DNA from 2 places in the Bacillus aquiflavi genome. Region 1 is predicted to be linked to the other one. Evidence: a T-box and tRNA genes for the amino acid it is inferred to sense, from the RefSeq annotation. Region 1 holds a T-box; the other holds one or more tRNA genes.
What was found. The T-box of region 1 lies ahead of serS (serine--tRNA ligase). A T-box ahead of a tRNA ligase gene usually reads a tRNA of that ligase, here a tRNA-Ser.
Positions count from the first base shown of each region.

Region 2: it encodes a tRNA-Ser, which carries the amino acid that the T-box ahead of serS (serine--tRNA ligase) is inferred to sense. The anticodon was not compared.

Region 1 is NZ_CP082780.1:3,468,534-3,476,829, reverse strand. It holds gene serS (serine--tRNA ligase) at 89-1,363, opposite strand; T-box leader at 1,422-1,641, opposite strand; gene pdxT (pyridoxal 5'-phosphate synthase glutaminase subunit PdxT) at 1,738-2,307, opposite strand; gene pdxS (pyridoxal 5'-phosphate synthase lyase subunit PdxS) at 2,322-3,206, opposite strand; gene K6959_RS16810 (D-alanyl-D-alanine carboxypeptidase family protein) at 3,359-4,687, opposite strand; gene guaB (IMP dehydrogenase) at 4,970-6,436, opposite strand; gene K6959_RS16800 (YaaC family protein) at 6,553-7,524, shown strand; rRNA gene rrf (5S ribosomal RNA) at 7,643-7,758, opposite strand; rRNA gene K6959_RS16790 (23S ribosomal RNA) at 7,818-8,296, opposite strand, start outside.
Region 2 is NZ_CP082780.1:41,351-62,428, forward strand. It holds gene K6959_RS00235 (anti-sigma regulatory factor) at 708-1,109, shown strand; gene K6959_RS00240 (PP2C family protein-serine/threonine phosphatase) at 1,123-2,133, shown strand; gene K6959_RS00245 (anti-sigma factor antagonist) at 2,192-2,527, shown strand; gene rsbW (anti-sigma B factor RsbW) at 2,524-3,003, shown strand; gene sigB (RNA polymerase sigma factor SigB) at 2,981-3,772, shown strand; gene K6959_RS00260 (Tex family protein) at 4,109-6,286, shown strand; gene cmpA (cortex morphogenetic protein CmpA) at 6,351-6,464, opposite strand; gene K6959_RS00270 (SprT family protein) at 6,560-7,012, shown strand; tRNA gene K6959_RS00275 (tRNA-Asn) at 7,180-7,254, shown strand; tRNA gene K6959_RS00280 (tRNA-Ser) at 7,260-7,347, shown strand; tRNA gene K6959_RS00285 (tRNA-Glu) at 7,366-7,437, shown strand; tRNA gene K6959_RS00290 (tRNA-Gln) at 7,514-7,588, shown strand; tRNA gene K6959_RS00295 (tRNA-Leu) at 7,597-7,681, shown strand; tRNA gene K6959_RS00300 (tRNA-Leu) at 7,735-7,817, shown strand; tRNA gene K6959_RS00305 (tRNA-Arg) at 7,887-7,963, shown strand; tRNA gene K6959_RS00310 (tRNA-Pro) at 7,973-8,049, shown strand; tRNA gene K6959_RS00315 (tRNA-Gly) at 8,079-8,152, shown strand; rRNA gene K6959_RS00320 (16S ribosomal RNA) at 8,296-9,855, shown strand; rRNA gene K6959_RS00325 (23S ribosomal RNA) at 10,245-13,168, shown strand; rRNA gene rrf (5S ribosomal RNA) at 13,228-13,343, shown strand; tRNA gene K6959_RS00335 (tRNA-Met) at 13,361-13,434, shown strand; tRNA gene K6959_RS00340 (tRNA-Asp) at 13,463-13,538, shown strand; gene tsaE (tRNA (adenosine(37)-N6)-threonylcarbamoyltransferase complex ATPase subunit type 1 TsaE) at 13,913-14,368, shown strand; gene tsaB (tRNA (adenosine(37)-N6)-threonylcarbamoyltransferase complex dimerization subunit type 1 TsaB) at 14,365-15,066, shown strand; gene rimI (ribosomal protein S18-alanine N-acetyltransferase) at 15,089-15,535, shown strand; gene tsaD (tRNA (adenosine(37)-N6)-threonylcarbamoyltransferase complex transferase subunit TsaD) at 15,535-16,557, shown strand; gene K6959_RS00365 (ABC-F family ATP-binding cassette domain-containing protein) at 16,809-18,665, opposite strand; gene moaC (cyclic pyranopterin monophosphate synthase MoaC) at 18,812-19,306, shown strand; gene K6959_RS00375 (redox-sensing transcriptional repressor Rex) at 19,329-20,012, shown strand; gene tatA (twin-arginine translocase TatA/TatE family subunit) at 20,068-20,256, shown strand; gene tatC (twin-arginine translocase subunit TatC) at 20,275-21,027, shown strand.

The DNA of each region.
Region 1 (8,296 bases):
CTTAAATTTATTGTCAATCATATTATTATAAATATATTTATAATAAGGCCGCCATTCTGGCGGCCAGCCATTTATGGAATTGTATTCGTTATTTAATAACTGCTTTGTTCCCCATATAAGGTCGTAATACGTCTGGTATAACAACACTTCCATCAGCTTGCTGATAATTTTCTAAAATAGCTGAAACTGTTCTGCCAATCGCTAAACCAGAACCATTTAATGTATGCACATGCTCAAGCTTTGCTTTTTGATCACGGCGAAAACGAATATTTGCACGTCTTGCTTGGAATGCTTCAAAGTTACTGCAAGAAGAAATTTCTCGATACGTATTATAGCTAGGGAGCCATACTTCAAGATCATATTTTTTTGCTGCAGTAAATCCTAAATCTCCTGTACACATACTCATTACCCGATAAGGAAGCTCTAACAATTGTAACACTTTTTCCGCATTTCCTGTAAGTTTTTCTAACTCTTCATAAGAATCTTCTGGTTTTACAAATTTAACCAACTCCACTTTATTAAATTGGTGCTGGCGGATCAACCCTCGAGTATCTCGGCCTGCAGAACCTGCCTCAGAACGGAAGCAGGCACTGAAAGCAACATAATTTATTGGTAAATCTTCCCCGTTCATTATTTCATCTCGATGCAAATTTGTTACAGGAACTTCTGCTGTCGGGATTAAAAAATAATCTTCGCTTTCAACTAAAAATGAATCTTCTTCAAATTTGGGGAGCTGTCCTGTTCCTGTCATACTTGCACGGTTTACTAAGTATGGTGGCAGCACTTCCTGATAACCATGCTCATCAACATGGAGATCTAGCATAAAATTAATTAACGCGCGTTCTAGTCGTGCACCGAGACCTTTATAAAAAACAAAGCGACTTCCTGTTACTTTTGATGCACGTTCAAAATCTAAAATTTCTAGCTGATTAGCAATTTCCCAGTGAGGTTTAGCTTCAAAATCAAATTGACGAATTTTACCCCATTTACGAATTGCAACATTATCATCTTCAGTTTCCCCAATCGGTACACTTTTATGAGGAATATTTGGAATGCTTAATAAAAGCTGATCTAACATTTCCTCTACATTTCGAAGTTGGTCATCCAATGCTTTTATTTGCTCACCAACTTCACGCATTTCTTTAATAATATGATCTGCATCTTTCTTCTCCCCTTTTAATACGGCAATCTTTTGGGAAACTTCATTCCGTTTGCTTTTTAATTTTTCACTCTCAATAATTAACTCCCGACGTTTTTGATCTAATTCCTCAAACTTGTCTAAATCAGTTAAATCTTCTCCGCGATACTGCAATATCTCCTTAATTTCTGAGAAGTTTGCTCTTAAATATTTTAAATCAAGCATGATTCTATCCCCCTCAAATGATCATATAAGCTTACAAAAATCAAAAAACTCCCATCCCAAAAGGGACGAGAGTTACCCGCGTTGCCACCCAAGTTGAAAGCATATTTGCTTTCCTCTTTAAAAAATAACGGTTTTAATCCGAAAGTGCTTACTTGCTTAAAAAGCGTTCCACACTTTTGCTCGAGGATGGATTCACAAAGTTCATTTACCGATTCACACCAACCATCGGTTCTCTTAAAAATGATGCACTTGCTACTAGTTCCTCTCATTGCTTTTTCTAAATTAATGATTATTTTTTTTATTTAATTTACTACAATTATGCGCTAGTTTCAACAGCTTTATACAATTAAGCTCATCTCATGAAAATATGGATTCTACGCCTCTTTAACCATTGAGATGAAATAATCTATTAAACGAATATCATCTGTTAATTCCGGATGAAATGAACAACCTAAAAACGGACCTTCTCGAACTGCTACGATACGTTCGTTATATTTTGCGAGAACCTCGACATTCTCACCAACTTCGACAATATGGGGTGCACGGATAAATACACCGTTAAAATGATCCGCAACTCCTAAAATGGATAGTTCTGCTTCAAAACTTTCCCTTTGCCGCCCGAAAGAATTACGTTCAACCGTCACATTCATAACGCCAATATGCGGTTCTTCATTTCCAACAACTTTTTTTTCAAGCAAAATAAGACCTGCACAAGTACCAAACATCGGTTTTTTATTTTGTGCAAACTGTTTTAATGAATCCATAAAATCATATTGATCAATTAAACGTCGCATCGTTGTACTTTCTCCGCCAGGAAGAATAAGACCATCAATTTCTTCAAGTTGTTCTTTCTTTTTTATATTAATAGCTTCAACACCTAATTTTTCAATCGCTCGAATATGTTCTGCTACTGCTCCTTGTAAGCCAAGTACCCCTATTTTCATTAATGATTTTCCCCTTACCAACCTCGATCTTGCATACGATCCTCTGGTGCAAGTGAGGATATTTCAATTCCTTTCATTGCGGATCCTAATCCTTTTGAAAGATGGGCAATTAATTCATAGTCTTGATAATGCGTAGTGGCTTCTACAATTGCTTTGGCAAACTTAGCTGGGTTATCTGATTTAAATATTCCTGAGCCAACAAATACTCCGTCAGCACCTAGCTGCATCATTAAAGCAGCATCAGCAGGAGTAGCTACTCCACCGGCAGCAAAGTTAACAACAGGAAGCTTTCCAAGACGTTTTACTTCAAGTAAAATTTCATAAGGAGCACCTAACAATTTAGCCTCAGTCATAAGCTCATCTTCATTCATTGCTACAACTTTACGAACTTGAGAGTTAACTTTTTTAATATGGCGAACAGCTTCTACAATATTTCCAGTTCCAGGCTCTCCTTTTGTTCTAAGCATTGAAGCACCTTCACCGATTCTACGAGCTGCTTCACCTAGATCACGACAACCGCAAACAAATGGAACTGTGTAATCATTTTTATTTAAATGGAATTCTTCATCCGCTGGTGTTAACACTTCACTTTCATCAATATAATCAACACCCATTGCTTCTAAAACTCGAGCTTCTACAATGTGCCCGATCCGTGCCTTAGCCATAACAGGAATCGTTACTGCATTCATTACCTCTTCTACAATTCGAGGATCTGCCATTCTAGCAACTCCTCCAGCAGCACGTATATCGGCTGGCACTCGTTCAAGAGCCATTACTGCAACGGCACCTGCTTCCTCAGCTATTTTAGCTTGCTCACTATTAATAACATCCATAATTACGCCGCCCTTTTGCATTTCTGCCATGCCGCGTTTAACTCTTTCTGTACCTATTTTCATAATAAATTCTAACTCCCTTTTAAATAGATTTTATAACAAATAATATTTGCTGATTTTAAAAAATATACAACTAAATTGGTCGGAATTTATTATTCCCGTATATGAAAATAAAACAACAAAACGGGCATCCTGTCAAGACAAGAAGCCCATTTTAATTAAAACCAACCTTTTACAGTCGATGAAATGCTGTCCCATAATTCACCGAAAAAGCTGCCAATTCCCCGCATTGTTAACACAAACCAATTAGCTTTTTCAACAGTTTCTGCAGCAACAACATCTACTTTAATTGCATTGCTTCCTTCATCCATTAGAAAGCTTAATTGTTCACCGTCTTTTGGCTCTATTATTAAATAACCGATTTTATCACCCTTTTTAACAGGTGCTGTCAATTCCCCATTTTTGTTTAGCTTCTTTTCATCTATCACCAATTGATAAGTATAATTTTCTTTCTCCCCGTCGTTAACAACTAAATTAACCGCTTTTTTCGTGTGAATTTTAACTTTATCTTCTTTTCCTTTTATAACTGGAATTGTTTTATTTCCTTTTATTACATAGTTTTTAGGGAGAATTTCTTCTTTTGAAAAATTACTAAACCCATAATCTAGTAATTTTCTTGTCTCGGTAAAACGCTGCTCTTTCGAATTTGCCTTCATAACAACAGTAATAAACCGTTGTCCATCCCGTTCAGCTGTTGAAGTGAAACCAAAACCAGCAAAATCAGTTGATCCTGTTTTTAATCCATCGACCCCTTCATAATGAAACACAAGACCAGGCAACATCCAATTAAAGTTTGCATATTCACGACCATCTTTAAATTTCAGCTTAGGCATTTTTGCTGTTTCTAACACTTCTGGAAAATCTCTTAGTAAACAAAAGGCTAGCTTTGCAGTTGCTTTTGCCGACATGACATTTTCCTCATCAGGTTCACCTGCTGGATGTTTTCCTAATAAACTTCTATTATTTAAACCTGATGAATTCACAAACTTAAATTCACCTAGACCGAGTTCCTCTCCTTTTTTATTCATTAACTTAACAAAGTTTTTTTTAGTGCCAGAAATTAACTCAGCTAACGCGACAGTAGCAGCATTTCCCGAATGTATAGCCATTGCTTGATATAATTCTTTTACAGTATATTTCTCCCCTTGCGTTAATCCTATATTTGAAAGCTCAGGTGCAGCAGATAATTGATGAATATATTCATTAATGATGACTTCTTGATCCCACTTAATTTTCCCCTCATTAATTGCTTCTAAAACTAGGTATTCAGTCATCATTTTTGACATACTAGCAACACCTATTACAGCATCTGCATTTTTCTCATAAAATATTTTTCCAGTCTCCGCATCTAATAAGATTGCTCCTTCAGCTTCTATTCCAAGTGAGTCTGTTTCTGCTTTTATGTATTGGGGAGACGTGGAAAAAACTATAGTAAAAATTAAAAAAAGCACCATAATTTTTATCGATATTTTTTTTGCCGATTCCAAAATTAAAAACCTCCAAGATGTATTTTCTAATTATTTATATTAACAGCCAAGTGCTATTTCTTTTTAAATTGTGTTTAGCTAAACTAGGATAAATATTTAAATAAAACAAAATGGGGTTATCGTATGAATTACCCTGCTTTTCTTGCTTTTAAAACAATAAAAATGGATGAATTGGTGAATTGAATCGAAGCTCGTTATTTTCCTGTTTAAGTTTAACATAAAAAAACATAAAAAAATAGACAGATAATCAATCATCTGTCTATTGTAATTAATGGGAATAATTTATGATAATAAGTAGTTTGGTGCTTCTTTCGTAATTTGAATGTCATGTGGATGACTTTCACGTAAACCAGCACCAGTCATTCGTATAAATTGAGCATTCTCTCTTAACTCGTGTAAATTTTCTGATCCACAATATCCCATGCCTGAGCGGATTCCACCGACTAGCTGGTAAATTGTATCCGATAATGGTCCTTTGTAAGGAACTCTGCCTTCAATTCCTTCTGGGACAAATTTTTTATTTTCCTCCTGAAAATAGCGGTCTTTTGAACCCTTTTCCATCGCACTAACTGACCCCATGCCCCGATATACTTTGAAACGACGCCCTTGATATATTTCAGTTTCACCCGGACTTTCCGAAACCCCAGCTAGCATACTTCCAAGCATGACAGCATGACCACCTGCCGCCAAAGCTTTTACAACATCTCCAGAAAATTTAATTCCGCCATCGGCAATAATTGCTTTACCATACTTTCTTGCTTCTGTTGCACAATCGTAAACTGCTGTTATTTGTGGAACACCGACTCCTGCAATAACACGGGTTGTACAAATTGAGCCAGGTCCTATTCCAACCTTAACGACATCTGCACCAGCTTCTATTAAAGCTTTAGTTGCTTCTGCAGTGGCTACATTTCCGGCGATAATATTCAATTCTGGATATGCTTCACGAATTTGGCGAACAGTATCAATTACACCCTTTGAATGTCCATGTGCAGTATCAACAACAATGACATCAACATTAGCTTTAACGAGCATTTCAACACGTTTCATCGTATCTTTCGTTACTCCAACAGCTGCGCCTGCTAACAACCGTCCTTGTTTATCCTTAGCAGAGTTAGGAAACTCAATCACTTTTTCAATATCCTTAATTGTAATAAGCCCTTTTAGTATACCTTTCTCATCAACAAGAGGGAGCTTTTCAATTTTATATTTTTGTAATACCCTTTCTGCTTCTTCTAATGTGGTACCAACTGGAGCTGTTATTAAATTTTCTTTTGTCATTACATCTGAAATTAAAATCGAATAATCTTGAATAAAGCGAAGATCGCGATTTGTTAGAATTCCTACTAATTTTCGTTCCTCTTTATTATTAACAATCGGAACACCTGAAATTCGATATTTACCCATTAGGTGTTCAGCATCATAAACTTGATTATCTGGCATTAAAAAAAATGGATCTGTAATAACTCCGCTTTCAGATCGCTTTACTTTATCAACTTGATCTGCTTGCTGTTCAATTGACATGTTTTTATGAATAATCCCTAGACCACCCTGCCGTGCCATAGCAATAGCCATATCCGCCTCCGTTACGGTGTCCATTCCTGCACTAATAATAGGAACATTTAACTTTAATGTTTTCGTTAATTCTACTTTAAGACTAACATCACGAGGTAACACTTCTGACTTTGCTGGAACTAACAATACATCATCAAAGGTTAAACCTTCCTTAGCAAACTTACTTTCCCACATTATTTTTTCCTCCTCTTAACGAAAAATATTATTAGTAGGTTATCAATTGGACAAAATACTGTCAAGGAAGCAATGATATGTTAGATTTTTTAGTTTATTTGGAGGCAAAAAAAAGCATGTATAAATATATAGATTTAGACAGTTTTTCAATTTATTTTTCTGCTTCGACAACACAAGATTTTTTATATCATCATTACCAAACATTAAACATAAAAGACGCTGACCAAAAAAGTTATGAAAATTGTTATCGTTTTATTTACTTTTTAGAACATGGATTATTGCATTATAAACAAGCGAAGATAGCCCCCCTTGCATTAAAACCTATCCTGCTTTTTTACGGTGTTGTACACCTTATAAAAGCATGTATATTAACAGTAGATGCAAATTATCCCAAATCTACAACTATGTTGGCTCACGGAGTTTCGACTAGAAAGAGAAAAAAACAACAGTATGAATTTTTTCAAGATGAAGTAAAATTACAAAAAAATGGTCTTTTTCCTTTAATGGCTGAAAAAATGTTTCATATGAAACATTTAGAGGGCAACAAATTAACAATGGGGTCTCTTTTAAAGCAAATTCCCGAACTAAATGACTTATTTCTTCACTTAGGTGAGACAACACCATCACTTTTGAAGATCGAAAAACAAACCGATACATACATTATTAGTGAAGAAATACTCGACTATTTTCACATGACAGAAAGCCATTTTATCCGTTTTTTTCAATCTATAAGTTCTTTTCCGATTTCAATCTTAACTGATACAAAAGGTAAAAATATTACCTTCAAAACCAAAAGTATTAATTTTATGAACTGTTTACCTTTAAGATATAGCATAATTGATAAACAGTTATATTTACCACTTATGAGGAGTGAACTACTTAAATATCCTGAAATCTTAATTCATTATTTAATTCTTTATAATTTAAGTATGATTGCTAGATACGAAACAGAATGGTGGAGCGAACTAATCAAAATGATGCCAAATCAAGATTTTCCGTTTATTAAAACATTTTTAAATATCACAATGGAAAAAAGCCCTTTTTTAGTCTATCATTTTTTATCTAATAAAAAAGAGGGGAACGAATAAACTTGTTAGACAAGGCTCATAGCACGAGGCGGAGACATATAATATTATCCATACTTTGACTTCGTTGGAACATCTACAACATAAAAAAGAACAACAAAAAGTTGTTCTTTTTTTTAGTGCCCGGCAACGTCCTACTCTCGCGGAGGGATGCCCTCTACTACCATTGGCGCTGAGAAGCTTAACTTCCGTGTTCGGAATGGGAACGGGTGTGACCTTCTCGCCATCGTCACCAGACAATTGTTCTCTCAAAACTAGATAATGTGAAGAAGTAAGAAAGAAAGTATCATGTTTATTTGGTTAAGTGCTCGCTCGATTAGTATCTGTCAGCTTCACGTGTCGCCACGCTTCCACCTCAGACCTATCAACCTGATCATCTTTCAGGGAGCTCAAATGGGAAATCTCATCTTGAGGGGGGCTTCATGCTTAGATGCTTTCAGCGCTTATCCCTTCCGCACGTAGCTATCCAGCTATGCCTTTGGCAAGACAACTGGTACACTAGCGGTGCGTCCATCCCGGTCCTCTCGTACTAAGGACAGCTCCTCTCAAATTTCCTACGCCCACGACGGATAGGGACCGAACTGTCTCACGACGTTCTGAACCCAGCTCGCGTACCGCTTTAATGGGCGAACAGCCCAACCCTTGGGACCGACTACAGCCCCAGGATGCGATGAGCCGACATCGAGGTGCCAAACCTCCCCGTCGATGTGGACTCTTGGGGGAGATAAGCCTGTTATCCCCGGGGTAGCTTTTATCCGTTGAGCGATGGCCCTTC
Region 2 (21,078 bases), 390 kb from region 1:
GCAATGATTTGCCATTTTTTATTTTTTTAACATGCCAATCCTAAATATGCATCGAAAATCAAATTTGTAGACAAAATTAATATTAGTATCGATTTCTTTCTTCTAACTGATTGAAAACGCTTGTCAGTCAAGGCGCTTAGGACAAGGTGGAAGTGAATAGAACCGACGTTCATGAGCTTACAACGAAGTGCAAGCAACGAAGAATGCGAGCGTTTGACTTACCAGTCCCAGACAGATTGAAAACGCTTGTCAGTCGAGGCGCGTAGGACGAGATGGAAGTGAATAGAACCGACGTTCATGAGCTTACAACGAAGTGCAAGCAACGAAGAATGCGAGCGTTTGTCAATAGTCTGGATAATCGATTAATTATGAAACACACTCTATTAAAGAGTGTGTTTTTCGTTGTTCAATCACACAAGGAAGTTATTAAAAAGTAATAATGAAATAGGAGTGTAACAATATGAAGAACCTTTTACAAATTTAAATTTTCATTACAGAAGCGGAATGAACAAAGAGAGAAAGCGCTTGTATGATAAAATGAGGAAGGAATAATAGTAACATTGGCCTGTAGGCAAAGTGAACATTAAAGCAATAGTCCTCATACTGCCGGGGACCCGGTGTTTATGTCAACGAAAATATGAGTATTTGTCAACAGCCAGTCACTTTATTCTTTACTATAGTGAACGAAAAAACGAGGGATTAATTGAATGAAAATCAAATCCTGTATTAAGATCATGAATGAATGGGATATCATTACAGCCCGTCAAAAGGGGCGTGATGTTGCAAAAGGGATCGGATTTACTACGGTTGAGCAGGCGCGTATAGCGACTGCAATTAGTGAATTAGCAAGAAATATTTTTTTATATGCGGGACAAGGACAAATATGTATAGAAAAGGTCGATGTTAGCGGAAAAGTAGGTTTGCGCATCATTGCCGCTGATAGAGGGCCTGGAATAAATAATTTAAAACAAATTATGGGTGATGATTTATCGATATCAGGTGGTTTAGGAGCTGGACTGCCGGGTGTTAAACGTCTAATGGATGAATTTAATATCGAAACATCATCTGAAGAAGGAACAAAAATATATTTAATTAAATGGCTCCGTTAGGAGGAAATGAAGAATGGATTTCCGTAATACGATGGAGTTGAAGTATCGTGATATTCTAGCAAAATACATAAATGAACAAACGGAACAAGCTCTTTATAAAGGGCAGAAATTTAGTCGAAAATCGATTGAACATAACATTTCCCCAGAAGAAATAATTAGTCTTCATAAAAATGTTCTTTTAAAATTATATCCTGATTTGCCGCAAGAAGTACTACATTCACTTGATTTTCTACTAGAAATCATGGTTTGGTACGGGATGGCATATCAAGAACATAAAACGTTGCGTCATCAGCAGCAAGAAATGAAAACAGAGATGGAAATTGCCGCTAACGTTCAACAAACACTTCTCGAAACGAAAATACCCCAAATTGATTGTTTAGATATAGGGGCGCTTAGTGTTCCAGCAAAACATGTTAGTGGCGATTACCACCATTTTGTTTACGACGATAATAATTGTGTAAGTGTGGCGATTGCAGATGTAATTGGAAAAGGAATTCCAGCCGCCTTATGTATGTCTATGATTAAATATGCAATGGACAGCTTGCCTGAAAATCGTAAAAAGCCTAACGCTGTTTTAGAAAACTTAAATCGTGTTGTCGAACAAAATGTTGACCCTAGTATGTTTGTTACGATGTTTTACGGTATATATAATATAGAAAAAAATACGTTCGTTTATGCTTCTGCTGGGCATGAACCGGGTTTTTATTATGACGCGAAAAAAGATAAATTTCTGGAATTACAAACTAAGGGCTTGCTATTAGGAGTTGAAAAAAGAACGAAATACGTTCAATTCGAAAAAAAAATAAATAAAGACGATATGATTATTTTAATGTCTGATGGAGTGACAGAATGTCGTACCAATGAAGGATTTATTCAAAAAAAGTTATTAATCGACTTAAAAAAAAAGTTTCAACATTTAAGTGCTCAAAAAATAGTTTCGAATATTTATAAAGAGTTTGAGCATCTCCAAGATTTTAAATTAAAAGATGACTTTACTTTGATTATCTTAAAAAGAAAAGTTTAGTCTTCCAAAAATAGGGTAAAAGGTAACAGGCAAATCGATATAAAAGAGGTGAGTAAAGATGGATTTAACAATAAATATTAATAGAAATAATGAGAAAAATGTAACGGCGTTTTTAAATGGAGAAATTGATGCTTACACTTCAACAAAGCTTCGAGATGCCCTCTTTCCTCTAGCAAAAAACAAAGGTGTTAACATCACAATCGATCTTTCTGGGGTTTCATACATGGATAGCACCGGGCTGGGCATTTTTGTCGGGTTATTTAAATATATGCGTACTCATAATGGAGAATTTCAGCTTATCGGTCTTTCTGAGCGGTTAGTGAGGCTATTTGAAATTACAGGGCTTGCAAATATTATGAAGATAAACAGTAAAATAGAGGGTGAAATCCAATGAAAAAAAAGATCGATTATGTTGAAATAAAAATACCTGCAAAACCTGAATTTGTTGGAGTCATCCGATTAACGCTTTCCGGTATTGCAAGCAGAATCGGTTTTTCGTATGAGGAAATCGAGGATATAAAAATAGCAGCGAGTGAAGCATGTACAAATGCAGTACAACATGCCTACAAACCGAACGAACAAGGGGAAATTATCGTAAGTGTCGGTTTATACAAAAATCGGATTGAAGTAATCGTATCTGATAACGGGAAAAACTTTAATCTGGTAAATAACGGGAAAAAAATAGGTCCTTATTCTTCGGAAGAATCGATCGAATTTTTGCGTGAAGGAGGATTAGGTCTTTACCTTATCGAAACGTTAATGGACGAAGTAGAAATTCGTCAAGGAAATGGAGTATCGGTATATATGGTAAAGTATCTCGACGGAGAGCAGGTGGAGAGGAATGCCAATGCCCAAAGAATCTCAACCTAACAAAGTAATAAAGAAACACGATACGTATCAATTAATCAAAAAGTATCAAAATAATCAAGATGAAGAAGCACAAAAAAAGCTTGTCCTTCAATATGAGAATTTAGTTGAAATGATTTCACGAAAATACTCAGCCGGTAAATCGTTTCATGAGGATGTTTACCAAGTAGGGATGATCGGGCTGTTAGGTGCTATACGTCGTTATGACGAATCTTTTGGAAAGAGCTTTGAAGCTTTTGCTATTCCAACAATAGTTGGGGAAATAAAACGCTTTTTACGAGATAAGACATGGAGTGTTCATGTACCACGGAAAGTTAAAGAGCTGGGACCGAAAATAAAGTATACCGTTGAAGAATTGACAATCAAACTTCAACGCTCACCGAAAATAGCTGAAATAGCAGATACGTTAAAGGTTTCAGAAGAAGATGTGCTTGAAGTAATGGAAATGGGGAAAAATTATCATGCCTTATCTGTCGATCGTGCAATTGAGGCAGATATAGATGGAGGAACCGTCACATTATTAGACATTATTGGAATTGTTGATAAAGGCTTTGAGAAGGTAAATCAAAGATTAGTGCTTGAAAGAATTTTGCATGTTTTAAATGAACGGGAAAAGAAAGTAATTCAGTATACGTATTTAGAAAATATGAGTCAGAAACAAGCAGGTGACAAATTAGGGATATCGCAAATGCATGTTTCTCGCCTTCAGAGAAGGGCAATAAAAAAGCTTCAAGAAGCGATTCATTCTGATAAAATCATTCATAGTATATGAAATTAAAGCAAAGACATTGTTTAAAAAGAATGATGATTCTACATACTTATTAGATCAGCTCAATCTTTTTTACTTACTATATGATTTAGCAGTAGGCAAACATAGCCAGATTATATTTTTTCCTATTATTAACGGAGTGGAACAATAATATAGTTCAAAGTATAACGGTGGTAACCTGCTCTATTTTAGAGAAGGTTTCTTTGTGTTAAGTTATGTTTAATTATTGGCTTATTCCCTATATCGCCGGAAGAACCTTTTCGGCATAGCTGAAAACGACGAAATAATAAATTGTGGAAAAATTATTAAACCTTGAATGATGCATGGGAGATGAAGTGTTTGGAACAAACAGCTAATCAACACGAAAAACTAATCAATGAAGTAGCTTCACAGCTAACAATAAGCGTAAAATCAGTTCGCAATGTCATATCACTTTTAAATGATGGTAATACAGTGCCATTTATAGCTCGGTATCGAAAGGAAGCAACTGGTTCATTAGATGAAGTGCAAATTCGAGATATTATGGAGAAATGGAATTACTTGCAAAACTTAGAAAAGCGAAAAGAAGAAGTCATTCGTTTAATAGAAGAGCAAGGAAAGCTAACTGATGAACTAAAAGCTCAAATTAATAAAGTTACAAAATTGCAAGAAGTAGAGGATTTATATCGGCCATATAAGCAAAAACGCCGTACAAAAGCAACAGTAGCAAAAGAAAAAGGGCTCGAGCCGTTAGCACAATGGTTGATGACTTTTCCAACGGAAGGAATGGTAGAGTCAAAAGCAGCTCAGTTTGTATGTGAAGAGAAGGAAGTATTAACAGCTCAAGATGCGTTAAATGGTGCAAAGGATATTATTGCTGAATGGTTGAGTGATGATGCACAAATTCGTCAGTGGATTAGAGCGGAAACATTTAAACACGCTATGATCGAATCAACAGTTAAAGATAAAGATAAAGACGAGAAAAAAGTTTATGAAATGTACTATGAATATGAAGAGCCAGTAAAAAAAATCGTTCCACATCGAGTTTTAGCATTAAATCGCGGCGAAAAAGAAGAGATTTTACGTGTTGTCGTTAAACCGGATGTAGAAAAAATTACATCGTACCTATGTGTACAATGGATCAAATCGCCTGCCTCTATAACTAGCGACATAGTTCGTGAAGCAATTGAAGACGGTTATAAACGGCTTATTCAACCATCAATTGAAAGAGAGATTCGCAATGAGTTAACTGAAAAGGCTGAAGATCAAGCGATTCATATTTTTTCCGAGAATTTACGGAACTTATTATTGCAGCCGCCATTAAAAGGGAAAGTTGTACTCGGAGTGGATCCCGCTTATCGGACAGGCTGTAAGCTTGCTGTGGTAAATGAGACTGGAAAGGTATTGAAGATTGATGTCATTTATCCACATCCACCAAAAGCAAAACCGCAAGAAGCTAAGGAAAAACTGTTACACATTTTAACAAATAATGAGATCGAACTTATTGCTATTGGAAATGGTACGGCTTCTCGAGAAACTGAGCAATTTATAGCTGAAACATTAAAAGAAATAAATAAAGACATTTCTTATTTAATTGTGAATGAGGCTGGAGCTAGTGTATATTCTGCTTCAGCGTTAGCAAGAGAAGAGTTTCCTGACTTACAAGTAGAAGAACGAAGTGCTGTTTCAATTGCAAGGCGAGTTCAAGACCCTTTAGCAGAACTTGTTAAAATTGATCCGAAGTCCGTTGGTGTTGGTCAGTATCAGCATGACGTTTCGCAAAAAAAGCTTACTGAATCGTTAACGTTTGTAGTTGAAACAGCAGTGAATCAAGTAGGGGTAAATGTAAATACATCATCCGCATCCTTATTGCAGTACGTAGCAGGTTTATCAAAAACCGTTGCAAATAATATCGTGAAACAGAGAGAAGAGACGGGAAAATTTACAAATCGTAAGCAACTAAAGAAAATACCTCGGCTTGGTATTAAAACATATGAACAGGCAATTGGCTTTTTAAGAATAGTTGATGGGACGGAACCTCTTGATAGAACAGGAATTCATCCTGAAAATTATGAAAATGTGAAAAAGCTGCTTGCAAAATTTAATGCAGAGACATCGGATCTTGGTTCAGAAAAGTTAAAAACGGAGTTAAAATCAATTGATTTAAAGTCAACTGCAACTGAATTAGGGATAGGTGAATTAACATTAAAAGATATTATAGAAGCATTAATTAGACCAGAAAGGGACCCGCGGGATGATTTACCGCAGCCGTTGTTAAAAAAAGATATTCTTCAGTTAGAAGATTTAAAACAAGGAATGGAGCTAGAAGGTACAGTTCGAAATGTAGTTGATTTTGGAGCGTTCATAGATATCGGAGTGAAGCAAGATGGACTCGTGCATATTTCTAAACTTAGCAACAAGTATGTTAAGCATCCGTTAGATGTTGTCTCGGTTGGAGATGTAGTCACGGTTTGGGTCGATTCAGTAGACATACAAAAAGGAAGAGTTGCTTTAACGATGTTCTCACCATACAAATAATTTAAAGCAGTTAGGCTGTCGGAACATTGACAGCCACTTGTTTTTTAAGACTTCTCCTTGGTTTTCAGGAGCAGTGCTTTTTTCTGTAAAAATACCAGCACTGATTTAACAGCTTAATTTGATAACGGTCTTTTTCAAAGAATGCTCTTTTCATTTGGTTTTGAAACCAATTAGGCATAAATAAACGCCTCCTAAACATAATCTTCGAAATGTATTTCTAGTGTATGCTTTAGAAGGTTGTCAAGTTCACCTTAAAATTCAAGGTGGTGTAAAATGAAGAATGAAGATTTGCAAAAATTAGTTGAAAAAATTTCATTGCAATATTTTCAGCAGTCGTTTCATCATCAAGCTTATTTTAATAAAAGATTGCGAACGACTGGCGGACGATATTTGCTTAATTCTCATCATATAGAAATTAATAAAAAATATTACGATCAATTAGGTGAAAAGGAATTGATCGGCATTATTAAGCATGAGCTTTGCCATTATCACCTCCACATTGCAGGAAAAGGATATCGTCATAAAGATAAAGATTTTAAAGAATTAATGGCCAAAGTAAATGCACCTCGCTTTTGTTCTGTTCTTCCTGAAGCTTTGGAGAAGCGCAAAACAAAATCTTTAACATATGTATGTACAAGCTGCAACTATGTATATAAAAGACAACGAAAGGTTAACACTAAGCGTTACGTCTGTGGTAAGTGCAAAGGGACTTTGCAAATTTTGTAGAAGAACGTATTTTTGATTAATAAAATTTATCTATGGACAATTTTACTTATTGACTTTTGTTTATCACCTCTATATAATTGGAAGAGTCGAGAAGAGAATCGACTCTTTTTTGACAAGTTACTTTCCAAAAAAGAATGCCATTATACATCTCAGAATACTTCTATTATTCCGCAGTAGCTCAGTGGTAGAGCATTCGGCTGTTAACCGAACGGTCGTAGGTTCGAATCCTACCTGCGGAGCCATATCTGGGGAAGTACTCAAGAGGCTGAAGAGGCGCCCCTGCTAAGGGCGTAGGTCGTGCAAACGGCGCGAGGGTTCAAATCCCTCCTTCTCCGTTTAGTCGCTTTTATTACGGCCCGTTGGTCAAGCGGTTAAGACACCGCCCTTTCACGGCGGTAACATGGGTTCGAATCCCGTACGGGTCATTAAATATAGTGGGAAGTGAGTGTTTTACTCATTTCCCATTCTTTAACGAGAAAGCTTTTTAGAACATATTGTGATTGGGCTATAGCCAAGCGGTAAGGCAACGGACTTTGACTCCGTCATGCGTTGGTTCGAATCCAGCTAGCCCAGCCATTTTTTGTGCGGATGTGGCGGAATTGGCAGACGCACCAGACTTAGGATCTGGCGCCGTGAGGCGTGGGGGTTCGACTCCCTTCATCCGCACCAAAAAAAATCTTGCTTTAATTCGGAAAATGAGTTATTATAGAGTATGTCGCTATGCGGTCGTGGCGGAATGGCAGACGCGCTAGGTTGAGGGCCTAGTGGGGGCGACCCCGTGGAGGTTCAAGTCCTCTCGACCGCATCATCAAAAATTAACCTTGACAAACAATTTTAAATTTGATATAATAAAGAGGTTGCTTCAATTTAATATGCGCCCGTAGCTCAATTGGATAGAGCGTCTGACTACGGATCAGAAGGTTATGGGTTCGACTCCTTTCGGGCGCGCCATGTTAGTCACGGGAAGTAGCTCAGCTTGGTAGAGCACATGGTTTGGGACCATGGGGTCGCAGGTTCGAATCCTGTCTTCCCGACCAATTCAATCAATATTTTAATATGTTTATATGCGGGTGTAGTTTAGTGGTAAAACCTCAGCCTTCCAAGCTGATGTCGTGGGTTCGATTCCCATCACCCGCTCCAATATCATTGCTCTTTGAAAACTAAACAAACAAACGTCAACAACAATTTAAACAATTTAAAGTGGAGGCAACTAACTATTCGTTAGAAGCTGACACTTGCCAACGTTATTTTTTTTTTATTATGAGCGAATCAACGCTCCAAGTTTATTGGAGAGTTTGATCCTGGCTCAGGACGAACGCTGGCGGCGTGCCTAATACATGCAAGTCGAGCGAACTGATCAAAAGCTTGCTTTTGAACGGTTAGCGGCGGACGGGTGAGTAACACGTGGGCAACCTGCCTGTAAGACAGGGATAACTTCGGGAAACCGGGGCTAATACCTGATAACCCTTCTCTTCGCATGGAGAGGAGTTAAAAGATGGCTTCGGCTATCACTTACAGATGGGCCCGCGGCGCATTAGCTAGTTGGTGAGGTAAAGGCTCACCAAGGCGACGATGCGTAGCCGACCTGAGAGGGTGATCGGCCACACTGGGACTGAGACACGGCCCAGACTCCTACGGGAGGCAGCAGTAGGGAATCTTCCGCAATGGACGCAAGTCTGACGGAGCAACGCCGCGTGAGCGAAGAAGGTCTTCGGATCGTAAAGCTCTGTTATTAGGGAAGAACAAGTACCGTTTGAATAAGGCGGTACCTTGACGGTACCTAACGAGAAAGCCACGGCTAACTACGTGCCAGCAGCCGCGGTAATACGTAGGTGGCAAGCGTTGTCCGGAATTATTGGGCGTAAAGCGCGCGCAGGCGGTCCTTTAAGTCTGATGTGAAAGCCCACGGCTCAACCGTGGAGGGTCATTGGAAACTGGGGGACTTGGGACTTGAGTACAGAAGAGGAGAGTGGAATTCCACGTGTAGCGGTGAAATGCGTAGAGATGTGGAGGAACACCAGTGGCGAAGGCGGCTCTCTGGTCTGTAACTGACGCTGAGGCGCGAAAGCGTGGGTAGCGAACAGGATTAGATACCCTGGTAGTCCACGCCGTAAACGATGAGTGCTAAGTGTTAGAGGGTTTCCGCCCTTTAGTGCTGCAGCAAACGCATTAAGCACTCCGCCTGGGGAGTACGGCCGCAAGGCTGAAACTCAAAGGAATTGACGGGGGCCCGCACAAGCGGTGGAGCATGTGGTTTAATTCGAAGCAACGCGAAGAACCTTACCAGGTCTTGACATCCTCTGCCACTCCTAGAGATAGGACGTTCCCCTTCGGGGGACAGAGTGACAGGTGGTGCATGGTTGTCGTCAGCTCGTGTCGTGAGATGTTGGGTTAAGTCCCGCAACGAGCGCAACCCTTGATCTTAGTTGCCAGCCTTTAGTTGGGCACTCTAAGGTGACTGCCGGTGACAAACCGGAGGAAGGTGGGGATGACGTCAAATCATCATGCCCCTTATGACCTGGGCTACACACGTGCTACAATGGATGGTACAAAGGGCAGCGAAACCGCGAGGTCGAGCCAATCCCATAAAACCATTCTCAGTTCGGATTGCAGGCTGCAACTCGCCTGCATGAAGCCGGAATCGCTAGTAATCGCGGATCAGCATGCCGCGGTGAATACGTTCCCGGGCCTTGTACACACCGCCCGTCACACCACGAGAGTTTGTAACACCCGAAGTCGGTGAGGTAACCTTTTGGAGCCAGCCGCCGAAGGTGGGACAGATGATTGGGGTGAAGTCGTAACAAGGTAGCCGTATCGGAAGGTGCGGCTGGATCACCTCCTTTCTAAGGAATCATTAAAGGTTGATCGTTTGTTTGTTTAGTTTTGAGAGAGCAATCTCTCAAATATTGTTCTTTGAAAACTAGATAATAAATGAAGAAGGCAAAAGAAAGAAACCGAGTATCACCAAAGATATCTCTTAAAAAAAAGGAAAAGAGAAGCAAGTAGTTCTAGGAAGTAAATGAACGACAACCGGAGCGTACAAAAGTACGTGAGGATTGGAGTGAATGCAACTGACAACGAAATACGTAGCTTATCTTTTACCGAAAAAAGACAATTTAGAAGCGAGTTATTCAAGGAAACAAGTGATCGAACACCGGAGCGTACAAAACGTACGTGAGGATGTGAGAGAGCGCAGTTGACGCGGAAAAACGAAGCTTATCAATTGTCGTAAGGTTAAGTTAGAAAGGGCGCACGGTGAATGCCTTGGCACTAGGAGCCGATGAAGGACGGTACTAACACCGATATGCTTCGGGGAGCTGTAAGTAAGCTTTGATCCGGAGATTTCCGAATGGGGAAACCCCCTATCCGTCATGGGATAGGATCATAACCTGAATCCATAGGGTTATGAAGGCAGACCCGGGGAACTGAAACATCTTAGTACCCGGAGGAAGAGAAAGCAAAAGCGATTCCCTAAGTAGCGGCGAGCGAAAAGGAAGGGAACAGCCCAAACCAGAGGCTTGCCTCTTGGGGTTGTAGGACACTCAACATGGAGTTACAAAGGAACGAGGTAGATGAAGCGGTCTGGAAAGGCCCGTCAGAGAAGGTAACAACCCTGTAGTTGAAACTTCGTTCCCTCCTGAGTGGATCCTGAGTACGGCGGGACACGTGAAATCCCGTCGGAATCTGGGAGGACCATCTCCCAAGGCTAAATACTCCCTAGTGACCGATAGTGAACCAGTACCGTGAGGGAAAGGTGAAAAGCACCCCGGGAGGGGAGTGAAAGAGAACCTGAAACCGTGTGCTTACAAGTAGTCAGAGCCCATTCATGGGTGATGGCGTGCCTTTTGTAGAATGAACCGGCGAGTTACGATTTCATGCAAGGTTAAGTTTAAAGACGGAGCCGCAGCGAAAGCGAGTCTGAATAGGGCGAAAGAGTATGAGGTCGTAGACCCGAAACCAGGTGATCTACCCATGTCCAGGGTGAAGTCCAGGTTAACACTGGATGGAGGCCCGAACCCACGTACGTTGAAAAGTGCGGGGATGAGGTGTGGGTAGGGGTGAAATGCCAATCGAACTTGGAGATAGCTGGTTCTCTCCGAAATAGCTTTAGGGCTAGCCTCAAGTGTAAGAGTCTTGGAGGTAGAGCACTGTTTGGACTAGGGGCCCTCATCGGGTTACCGAATTCAGACAAACTCCGAATGCCAAAGACTTATCCTTGGGAGTCAGACTGCGAGTGATAAGATCCGTAGTCGAGAGGGAAACAGCCCAGACCACCAGCTAAGGTCCCAAAGTATACGTTAAGTGGAAAAGGATGTGGAGTTGCTTAGACAACCAGGATGTTGGCTTAGAAGCAGCCACCATTCAAAGAGTGCGTAATAGCTCACTGGTCGAGTGACTCTGCGCCGAAAATGTACCGGGGCTAAACGTATCACCGAAGCTGTGGATTGACACCGTAGGTGTCAGTGGTAGGAGAGCGTTCTAAGTGCGTTGAAGCTAGATCGTGAGGACTGGTGGAGCGCTTAGAAGTGAGAATGCCGGTATGAGTAGCGAAAGAAGGGTGAGAATCCCTTCCACCGAATGCCTAAGGTTTCCTGAGGAAGGCTCGTCCGCTCAGGGTTAGTCGGGACCTAAGCCGAGGCCGAAAGGCGTAGGCGATGGACAACAGGTTGATATTCCTGTACCACCTTATCGCCGTTTGAGCAATGGGGGGACGCAGGAGGATAGGGTAAGCGTACAATTGGATGTACGTCTAAGCAGTTAGGCTGGTAATGAGGCAAATCCCATTACCGTAAGGCTGAGCTGTGACAGCGAGGAAAATTATTTTCCGGAGTTCCTGATTCCACACTGCCAAGAAAATCCTCTAGCGAGGAATAAGGTGCCCGTACCGCAAACCGACACAGGTAGGCGAGGAGAGAATCCTAAGGTGATCGAGAGAACTCTCGTTAAGGAACTCGGCAAAATGACCCCGTAACTTCGGGAGAAGGGGTGCTCTGATAGGGTGCAAGCCCGAGAGAGCCGCAGTGAATAGGCCCAGGCGACTGTTTAGCAAAAACACAGGTCTCTGCGAAGCCGCAAGGCGAAGTATAGGGGCTGACGCCTGCCCGGTGCTGGAAGGTTAAGGGGAGCGCTTAAGCAATCGCTGAAGGTGTGAACCGAAGCCCCAGTAAACGGCGGCCGTAACTATAACGGTCCTAAGGTAGCGAAATTCCTTGTCGGGTAAGTTCCGACCCGCACGAAAGGCGCAACGATCTGGGCACTGTCTCAACGAGAGACTCGGTGAAATTATAGTACCTGTGAAGATGCAGGTTACCCGCGACAGGACGGAAAGACCCCGTGGAGCTTTACTGTAGCCTGATATTGAATTTTGGTGCAGCTTGTACAGAATAGGTAGGAGCCGTGGAAACGTGAGCGCTAGCTTACGTGGAGGCGTCGGTGGGATACTACCCTTGTTGTACTGAAATTCTAACCTGCGCCCCTTATCGGGGTGGGAGACAGTGTCAGGCAGGCAGTTTGACTGGGGCGGTCGCCTCCTAAAAGGTAACGGAGGCGCCCAAAGGTTCCCTCAGAATGGTTGGAAATCATTCGCAGAGTGTAAAGGCACAAGGGAGCTTGACTGCGAGACTTACAAGTCGAGCAGGGACGAAAGTCGGGCTTAGTGATCCGGTGGTTCCGCATGGAAGGGCCATCGCTCAACGGATAAAAGCTACCCCGGGGATAACAGGCTTATCTCCCCCAAGAGTCCACATCGACGGGGAGGTTTGGCACCTCGATGTCGGCTCATCGCATCCTGGGGCTGTAGTCGGTCCCAAGGGTTGGGCTGTTCGCCCATTAAAGCGGTACGCGAGCTGGGTTCAGAACGTCGTGAGACAGTTCGGTCCCTATCCGTCGTGGGCGTAGGAAATTTGAGAGGAGCTGTCCTTAGTACGAGAGGACCGGGATGGACGCACCGCTGGTGTACCAGTTGTCTTGCCAAAGGCATAGCTGGGTAGCTACGTGCGGAAGGGATAAGTGCTGAAAGCATCTAAGCATGAAGCCCCCCTCAAGATGAGATTTCCCATTTGAGCTCCCTGAAAGATGATCAGGTTGATAGGTCTGAGGTGGAAGCGTGGCGACACGTGAAGCTGACAGATACTAATCGAGCGAGCACTTAACCAAATAAACATGATACTTTCTTTCTTACTTCTTCACATTATCTAGTTTTGAGAGAACAATTGTCTGGTGGCGATGGCGAGAAGGTCACACCCGTTCCCATTCCGAACACGGAAGTTAAGCTTCTCAGCGCCGATGGTAATAGGGGGCATCCCCTTGTGAGAGTAGGACGTTGCCAGGCTTTAAATTTTATATTACCGCGGGGTGGAGCAGTCAGGTAGCTCGTCGGGCTCATAACCCGAAGGTCGTAGGTTCAAATCCTATCCCCGCAATTTCTAAAAAATTTGAGAATAATTTGCTGGTCCCGTGGTGTAGCGGTTAACATGCCTGCCTGTCACGCAGGAGATCGCGGGTTCGATTCCCGTCGGGACCGCCATTTAAAAGAAGAGACAATTTGTTTCGTCTTTTTTTTTGCATTATAATAAAATTAATTAAAAAATGAATGATTTTTGCTTATCGAGGAAAAATCATGTAAACTACAATTATATTCTTAGGAAATATCCTAAGGATTCAGACTATTGTCAAACGCTCGTATTCATCGTTGCTTGCACTTCGTTGTTAAGCTACATGATGCCTGTTCCATTCGTATTCTTAGGCGTCTCGACTGACAAGCGTTTTTAATCATTTTGATGGGTTTTTACATATTGTCTATAAGCTCTATCCTTAGGAAATATCCTAAGGTTTTTTTTAAAAGTTGAATATTTCTAAAAATAATTTACGATTGTTAATGGTAAAATAAGGTGAGCTACTATGAAAGAATATGAGAAAAAGTTTTATACTTCAGAAGAAACGATGAAATTTGCCGAGAAGTTTGCACAGCATCTTAAGCCAGGTGATGTGATTGCACTTGAAGGTGATTTAGGGGCTGGAAAAACAACCTTTACTAAGGGCTTGGCTCTAGGACTAGGGGTTAAACGGACAGTAAATAGCCCTACTTTTACTATTATTAAAGAATATAAAGGGAGACTGCCCTTATATCATATGGATGTATATAGGGTTGAAGATTCTTATGAGGATCTTGGATTTGCTGAATATTTTGAAGGTGAAGGTATAACAGTCATTGAGTGGGCCCATTTAATTGATGAACAGCTTCCTGGGGAGCTGTTAACCATTTTTATTTATCACGGTACAGCTGGTGAACGGAGATTAGTATTTGTTCCAAAAGGAGAACGGTATGAGTTATTATGTAAGGAGATTTTTTCATGAAAGTTTTAGCGATTGATACGACTAACTATGTGTTAGGTATTGCAATAGTAGACGAGGTAAAGGTGATCGGAGAGTATATAACGAACTTAAAGAAAAACCACTCTGTTAGAGCAATGCCAGCTATTGACATGCTCATGAGAGAGTGTGATGTTGTACCTTCTGATCTTCATAAAATTGTTGTCGCAAAAGGTCCGGGATCTTATACGGGGGTCAGGATCGGCGTAACCATTGCAAAGACGTTGGCCTGGACTTTAAATATTCCACTTGTCGGAGTTTCTAGTTTGGAAATATTAGCAGCAAGTTCAGGTCGCTATTTTAATGGTTATGTTTCACCATTATTTGATGCTAGAAGAGGTCAAATTTATACCGGACTATATCGTTATGATAAAGGAGAGCTAACCCCTGCTTTAAAAGATATAATTGTTCTTTCTGAATTGTGGGCAGAACAATTAAAGGGCTATTGTGAGCCGATTTTATTTGTCGGCAATGATCTTCATCTGCATCGACAAGCATTTAAAAAAACATTAACAAAACAAGCTGTGTTTGCAGCTGTTACGGAACATAATCCGCGTCCAGGAGAATTAGCCTTTCTTGGGATGAATAAGGAAAGCGAAGAGGTTCATACATTTACTCCAAATTATGTTCGCATGGCCGAAGCTGAAGTAAAATGGTTAAAAAAGAACCGGGCCAACAATTAATTAGTGAAATGAGAAGAAAAGTATGAGTGAAATGAACTTTAGATATATGACTGTAGATGATATTGATAAGGTTTTGCAAATTGAACAGGCTTCTTTTACTTTACCATGGAATCGTGAAGCCTTTTACCATGAAATGGTCCATAATCAATTTGCTGTTTATGTATTACTAGAAGTAGACAAGCATGTTGTCGGGTATTGCGGTTGTTGGATCATTGTAGATGAAGCTCATATTACGAATGTAGCTTTATTACCTGAATATAGAGGGAAAAAGTTAGGAGAAGCGTTAATGAGACAAGTCATGTTAATCGCTCTTCAGAAGGGGGCAAAAACAATGACTTTGGAAGTAAGAGTATCAAATGAGACTGCACAAAATTTGTATAGGAAACTTGGTTTTCAAAACGGTGGAGTTCGAAAAAGCTATTATACAGATAATCGAGAAGATGCACTAGTCATGTGGGTGAATTTATGATGAAAAAAGAGCTATATATTATGGGTGTTGAAACGAGCTGCGATGAAACAGCAGTAGCAATTATTAAAAATGGGCGGCACATTGTTTCAAATATAGTTGCCTCACAAATTGAAAGCCATAAACGCTTTGGAGGGGTTGTTCCAGAAATCGCGTCTCGGCATCATGTTGAACAAGTGACGATTGTTTTTGAGGAAGCGATGAGAGAGGCAGGAATTTCTTATGCCGATTTAGATGCTATTGCGGTAACAGCAGGTCCTGGTTTAGTTGGAGCGTTATTAATTGGTGTGAATGCAGCAAAGGCGATTGCATTTGCTCACGAAATTCCCCTTGTTGGTGTCCATCATATAGCTGGGCATATTTATGCGAATCGTTTCGTAAAAGAAATGGAATTTCCTTTACTAGCACTTGTCGTATCTGGCGGTCATACGGAGCTTATTTTTATGAAAGAGCATGGATATTTTGAAGTCATTGGTGAGACGAGGGATGATGCGGCAGGTGAAGCATATGATAAAGTTGCGAGAACGTTGAACCTTCCATATCCTGGCGGTCCGCATATCGATAAGCTTGCTCATGAAGGGACACCGACGATTAAATTACCGCGAGCTTGGCTTGAACAAGGTTCATACGATTTCAGTTTCAGTGGATTAAAATCTGCTGTTATTAACACGCTTCATAACGCAGAACAGCGTGGAGAAAAAATAAACCCGAAAGATCTTGCAGCAAGCTTTCAAGAAAGTGTGATTGATGTCCTTGTCGGAAAAACTGTTGCTGCCGCTAAGGAGTACAATGTAAAACAAGTATTGTTAGCCGGTGGGGTTGCCGCTAATAAAGGACTTCGTGCCGCATTAACTGAAGCGTTTTCCGAGCTGTCAGAAGTTGAATTAATTATTCCACCGTTATCACTTTGTACAGATAATGCAGCTATGATTGCAGCTGCGGGAACCGTTTTATTTGAAAAAGGTCAACGGGCAAATTTTGCTCTCAATGCAAATCCAGGTTTGGATATAACGATTCACAATTAACTTGTGGATAAAGTCTATTTTTTATCTTAAATTGTTGATTATGTGGATAAAACCATATGCTATCTGTGGATAATGTGGAAAAATTCGTGTGAGTCTTTATTAAAAAAGGAATAACTGTGGATATTTTTGTGGATATGTTTTTGCAAAATAAAAACTGGGGGAAAATAACCCCAGTTTTTTTTATTCTGAATTTATTGTTCTGAAAGTGAAGCCCACTCATTCATTAATATTTCTAACTTTTCAGTAGCTTCTTACTTTTCTTTGTTAATCTTAGCTACTTTTTCATGATCATGATAAATGTCAGGATCACATAATAATTGTTCATTTTTTTGAATTGTTTCCTCTAAGGATTCAATGACGATCTCTAACTCTTCTATCCGTCTTTTTCGTTGTCTTTCAAGCCGTTTTATTTCTTTTTGTTGTTCAAAAGAAGACTTTGGCTGTATCAGTTGCTGTTTTGAAGAAAATTCTTGCTCCGCTTCTAATGCTTTTATTTCTAGTTGCTGTTGCTTTTTTTCCAAGTAATAATCATAATCTCCAATATATTCAATCGCTTTATCGTTGTGTAATTCAATCACTTTCGTTGCAATCCGATTGATAAAATAACGATCGTGGGAAACGAATAAAATCGTTCCAGGATATTCAAGCAAGGCATTTTCTAACACTTCTTTACTTTCTAAGTCGAGATGGTTTGTCGGCTCGTCTAAAATAAGAAAGTTTGCCTTTTCCATCATGAGCTTAGCTAAGGCAAGCCTCGCTCTTTCCCCACCGCTTAAAGTGGAAACGGTTTTTAAAACATCATCACCAGAAAAGAGGAAATTACCTAACACTGTTCGAATCTCCTTTTCTGTTTTTATTGGATAATTATCCCATATTTCATTTAACACAAGTTTATTAGACGTTAAATCAGCTAATTCTTGGTCGTAATAACCGATTTTTACATTTGAACCTATTTGAATGTGACCTGCAAGTGAGGGAATTTTATTGACTATCGTTTTTAATAATGTTGATTTGCCAATACCGTTTGGACCAACTAATGAAATACTTTCTCCGCGTGTAATTCGCACCTCAATATTTTCAGTAATCTTTTTTCCGTTGTAGCCAACTGCTAATTCCGTTAGTTTTAAGACTTCGTTTCCACTTTGTTTTTCAATTTCAAACCTGAAAGAGGCTGATTTTTCATCGCCTAGCGGACGATCAAGTACATCAATTCGTTCTAACTGCTTGCGGCGGCTCTGTGCCCGCTTCGTAGTGGAAGCACGGACAATGTTGCGTTGAATAAAATCCTTTAATTTTGAAATTTCCACTTGCTGTTTCTCGTATTGCTTTAATTCCTGTTCATAAATTTCAGCTTTTTGAACTAAATAAGAACTATAATTGCCATTGTATTTTGTTATATGTTTACGAGAAATTTCATAAACTTGATTCACAATTTTATCGAGAAAATATCGGTCATGAGAAACAATTAAAATGGCACCATCGTAATTTTGTAAATAATTTTCAAGCCATGATAATGTTCCAATATCAAGATGATTCGTCGGTTCGTCTAAAATAAGAATATGAGGTTTTGTTAAAAGAAGCTTCCCAAGGGCAAGCCGTGTTTTTTGTCCTCCGCTTAAGCTCGATACTTTTGTAGAATAGTCAAATTTCCCAAAGTTAAGTCCATGAAGAACTGAACGAATATCGGCTTCGTATTGATATCCGCCTCGCTCTTTAAATTGAACTTGCAATAGATCATATTCTTTTAAAACTTGTTCATATTCGGATGATTTGTCTAAATGGGTCATTTTATTTTCTAAAAGGCGAAGCTCTTGTTCTATTTGGATTAATGGTTCAAAAACCGAAAGCATTTCATCCAAAATTGAGCGTGTCGATTCTAGCCCTGTGTTTTGGGCTAAATAACCGATCGTTACATTTTTAGGTTTTATGATTTCCCCGCTATCGTATGAAAGTTGTCCAGCTATTATTTTTAAAAGAGTAGATTTTCCTGAGCCATTTCTGCCAACTAGAGCAATTTTATCTTTAGATTGTATTTCTAACTTTATATTCGATAAAATAAGATCAGCGCCAAAATATTTGCTTACTTGATTTATTTGTAATAATATCATGCTATCTCACCTCTATTACCATAAAAATAGTGTAACGTATTCCTTTCCTAACGGCAAACAGATAACATTGTGAAAAAAGGTACAAAGTTTTACAGACAATAAAATGAAAATAGTGTAATATCAAGATAATGAGAGGAGAAAGAGAGATGACAGGATTCACTCATTTTAATGAGGCAGGAAGAGCAAAGATGGTTGACGTAAGCAAAAAGCCAGAAACCTTTCGAACTGCGGTCGCACGATCAAGTATTACAGTGAATCGGGAAATATATGATAATATCACATTAAATAAGGTAAAAAAGGGGGATGTATTAGCTGTTGCTCAAGTTGCAGCAATAATGGCGAGCAAAAAGACATGGGATATGATTCCGATGTGCCATCCGATTTCACTGACAGGTGTAGATGTTTCGTTTGAATGGAAACAAAAAGAACAACAATTTACATTAATTATTACAACTTTTGTTAAAACGAAAGGGAGTACGGGAGTAGAAATGGAAGCGTTAACAGCCGCTTCAGTCTGCGCTTTAACTGTCTATGACATGTGTAAAGCTGTGGATAAAGGAATGGTTATTGGTCCAACTTATCTTGTTGAAAAAACAGGAGGAAAAAATGGGGATTTTATCAGAAAGGAAATAATAGACTAATGAAAAGAAGCGGGGGATCACAATGCAAAATGAAACAAATAAAATTCCGCAAGCAACAGCAAAAAGGTTGCCATTATATTATCGATTCATACAAAATTTACACGCTTCAGGAAAACAAAGAGTTTCATCGGCAGAATTAAGTGAAGCAGTAAAAGTAGATTCAGCGACAATTCGCAGAGATTTTTCTTATTTCGGCGCCTTAGGTAAAAAAGGATACGGCTATAATGTTCATTATTTATTATCATTTTTTCGTAAAACGTTAGATCAGGACGAGCTTACAAAGGTAGCTTTAATCGGTGTCGGAAATTTAGGAACGGCCTTTTTAAATTATAATTTTCTTAAAAATAATAATACTAAAATCTCGATTGCTTTTGATATAGACCATCATAAAATTGGAACTTTAATTGGAGATGTTCCTGTTTATCATTTGGACGATTTAGAAGAACGGATTAGTAATGATCATATTTCGGTTGCGATTTTAACCGTCCCAGCTCCAGCTGCACAAACGATTACAGATCGATTAGTACAAGCGAATGTGAAAGGAATTTTAAATTTTACTCCTGCTCGATTAACTGTCCCTCCGTCTCTTCGAGTTCACCATATTGATTTGGCTGTAGAGCTTCAATCACTCGTTTATTTTTTAAAGCATTATCCTAATCATGAAGAAAATATTTCCGGAAAGGATATACTAGATTTAAACGAATAGAAGCTTGTTGTATATGAAAAAAACAGTTAAAATAAAAGGTAGGAGGTGAGGCAAAATGATGAATATAGGAATGGGAAGCCTCATATTAATTTTAGTTATAGCTTTAATCATCTTTGGTCCAAAAAAGCTTCCAGAGCTTGGAAAAGCAGCTGGAAATACACTTCGTGAGTTTAAAAATGCGACAAAAGGCTTAGCAGACGATGACGATGATGATAAACAACAGAAAAAGACTGATGTTAAGTAAGGTTAGGATGAACATGTGATGAGTCAAAGAGATATGACCGTTTTTGAACACATACATGAATTAAGAAAACGACTTGTACTCGTAGTCGTTTTCTTCGTCATTGCTGTTATCATTAGCTTTTTCTTAGCGGAGCCTCTCATTGTATATTTACAAGAGGCAGATGAAGCAAAAGAACTGACAATGAACGCTTTTCGACTTACAGACCCGATAAAAATTTATATGCAATTTGCTTTTATCACTGCATTTGTTTTGACGCTGCCCCTTATTTTATACCAGCTTTGGGCATTTATTAGTCCGGGTCTGTATGAGAGGGAACGGAAAGTAACGCTTAGCTACATCCCAATTTCCGTAATATTATTTTTGAGCGGACTAGCTTTTTCATATTTTATTCTTTTTCCGTTTGTTGTAGAATTTATGAAACGAATTGCTGATCGTTTAGATATTAACCAAGTAATTGGGATTAATGAATATTTTCAATTTTTATTTCAATTAACAATTCCGTTCGGGCTGTTATTTCAGCTGCCAGTTGTAATTATGTTTTTAACAAGACTGAGTATCGTAACACCAATGTTTCTTTCAAAAATACGCAAATATGCTTACTTTGTGTTATTAGTCATTGCAGCTTTTATAACGCCACCAGAGCTGTTGTCTCATTTGATGGTAACGATTCCATTATTTATATTATATGAAATTAGTATTCTGATCTCTCGCTTCTCTTATAGGAAAGTGAAAGAGGCAGAAAGATTATATGAACAACAGTTAAAAGAATAAAGAACGTATTAAATACGTTCTTTATTCTTTTATATGATGTTAATATTTTGA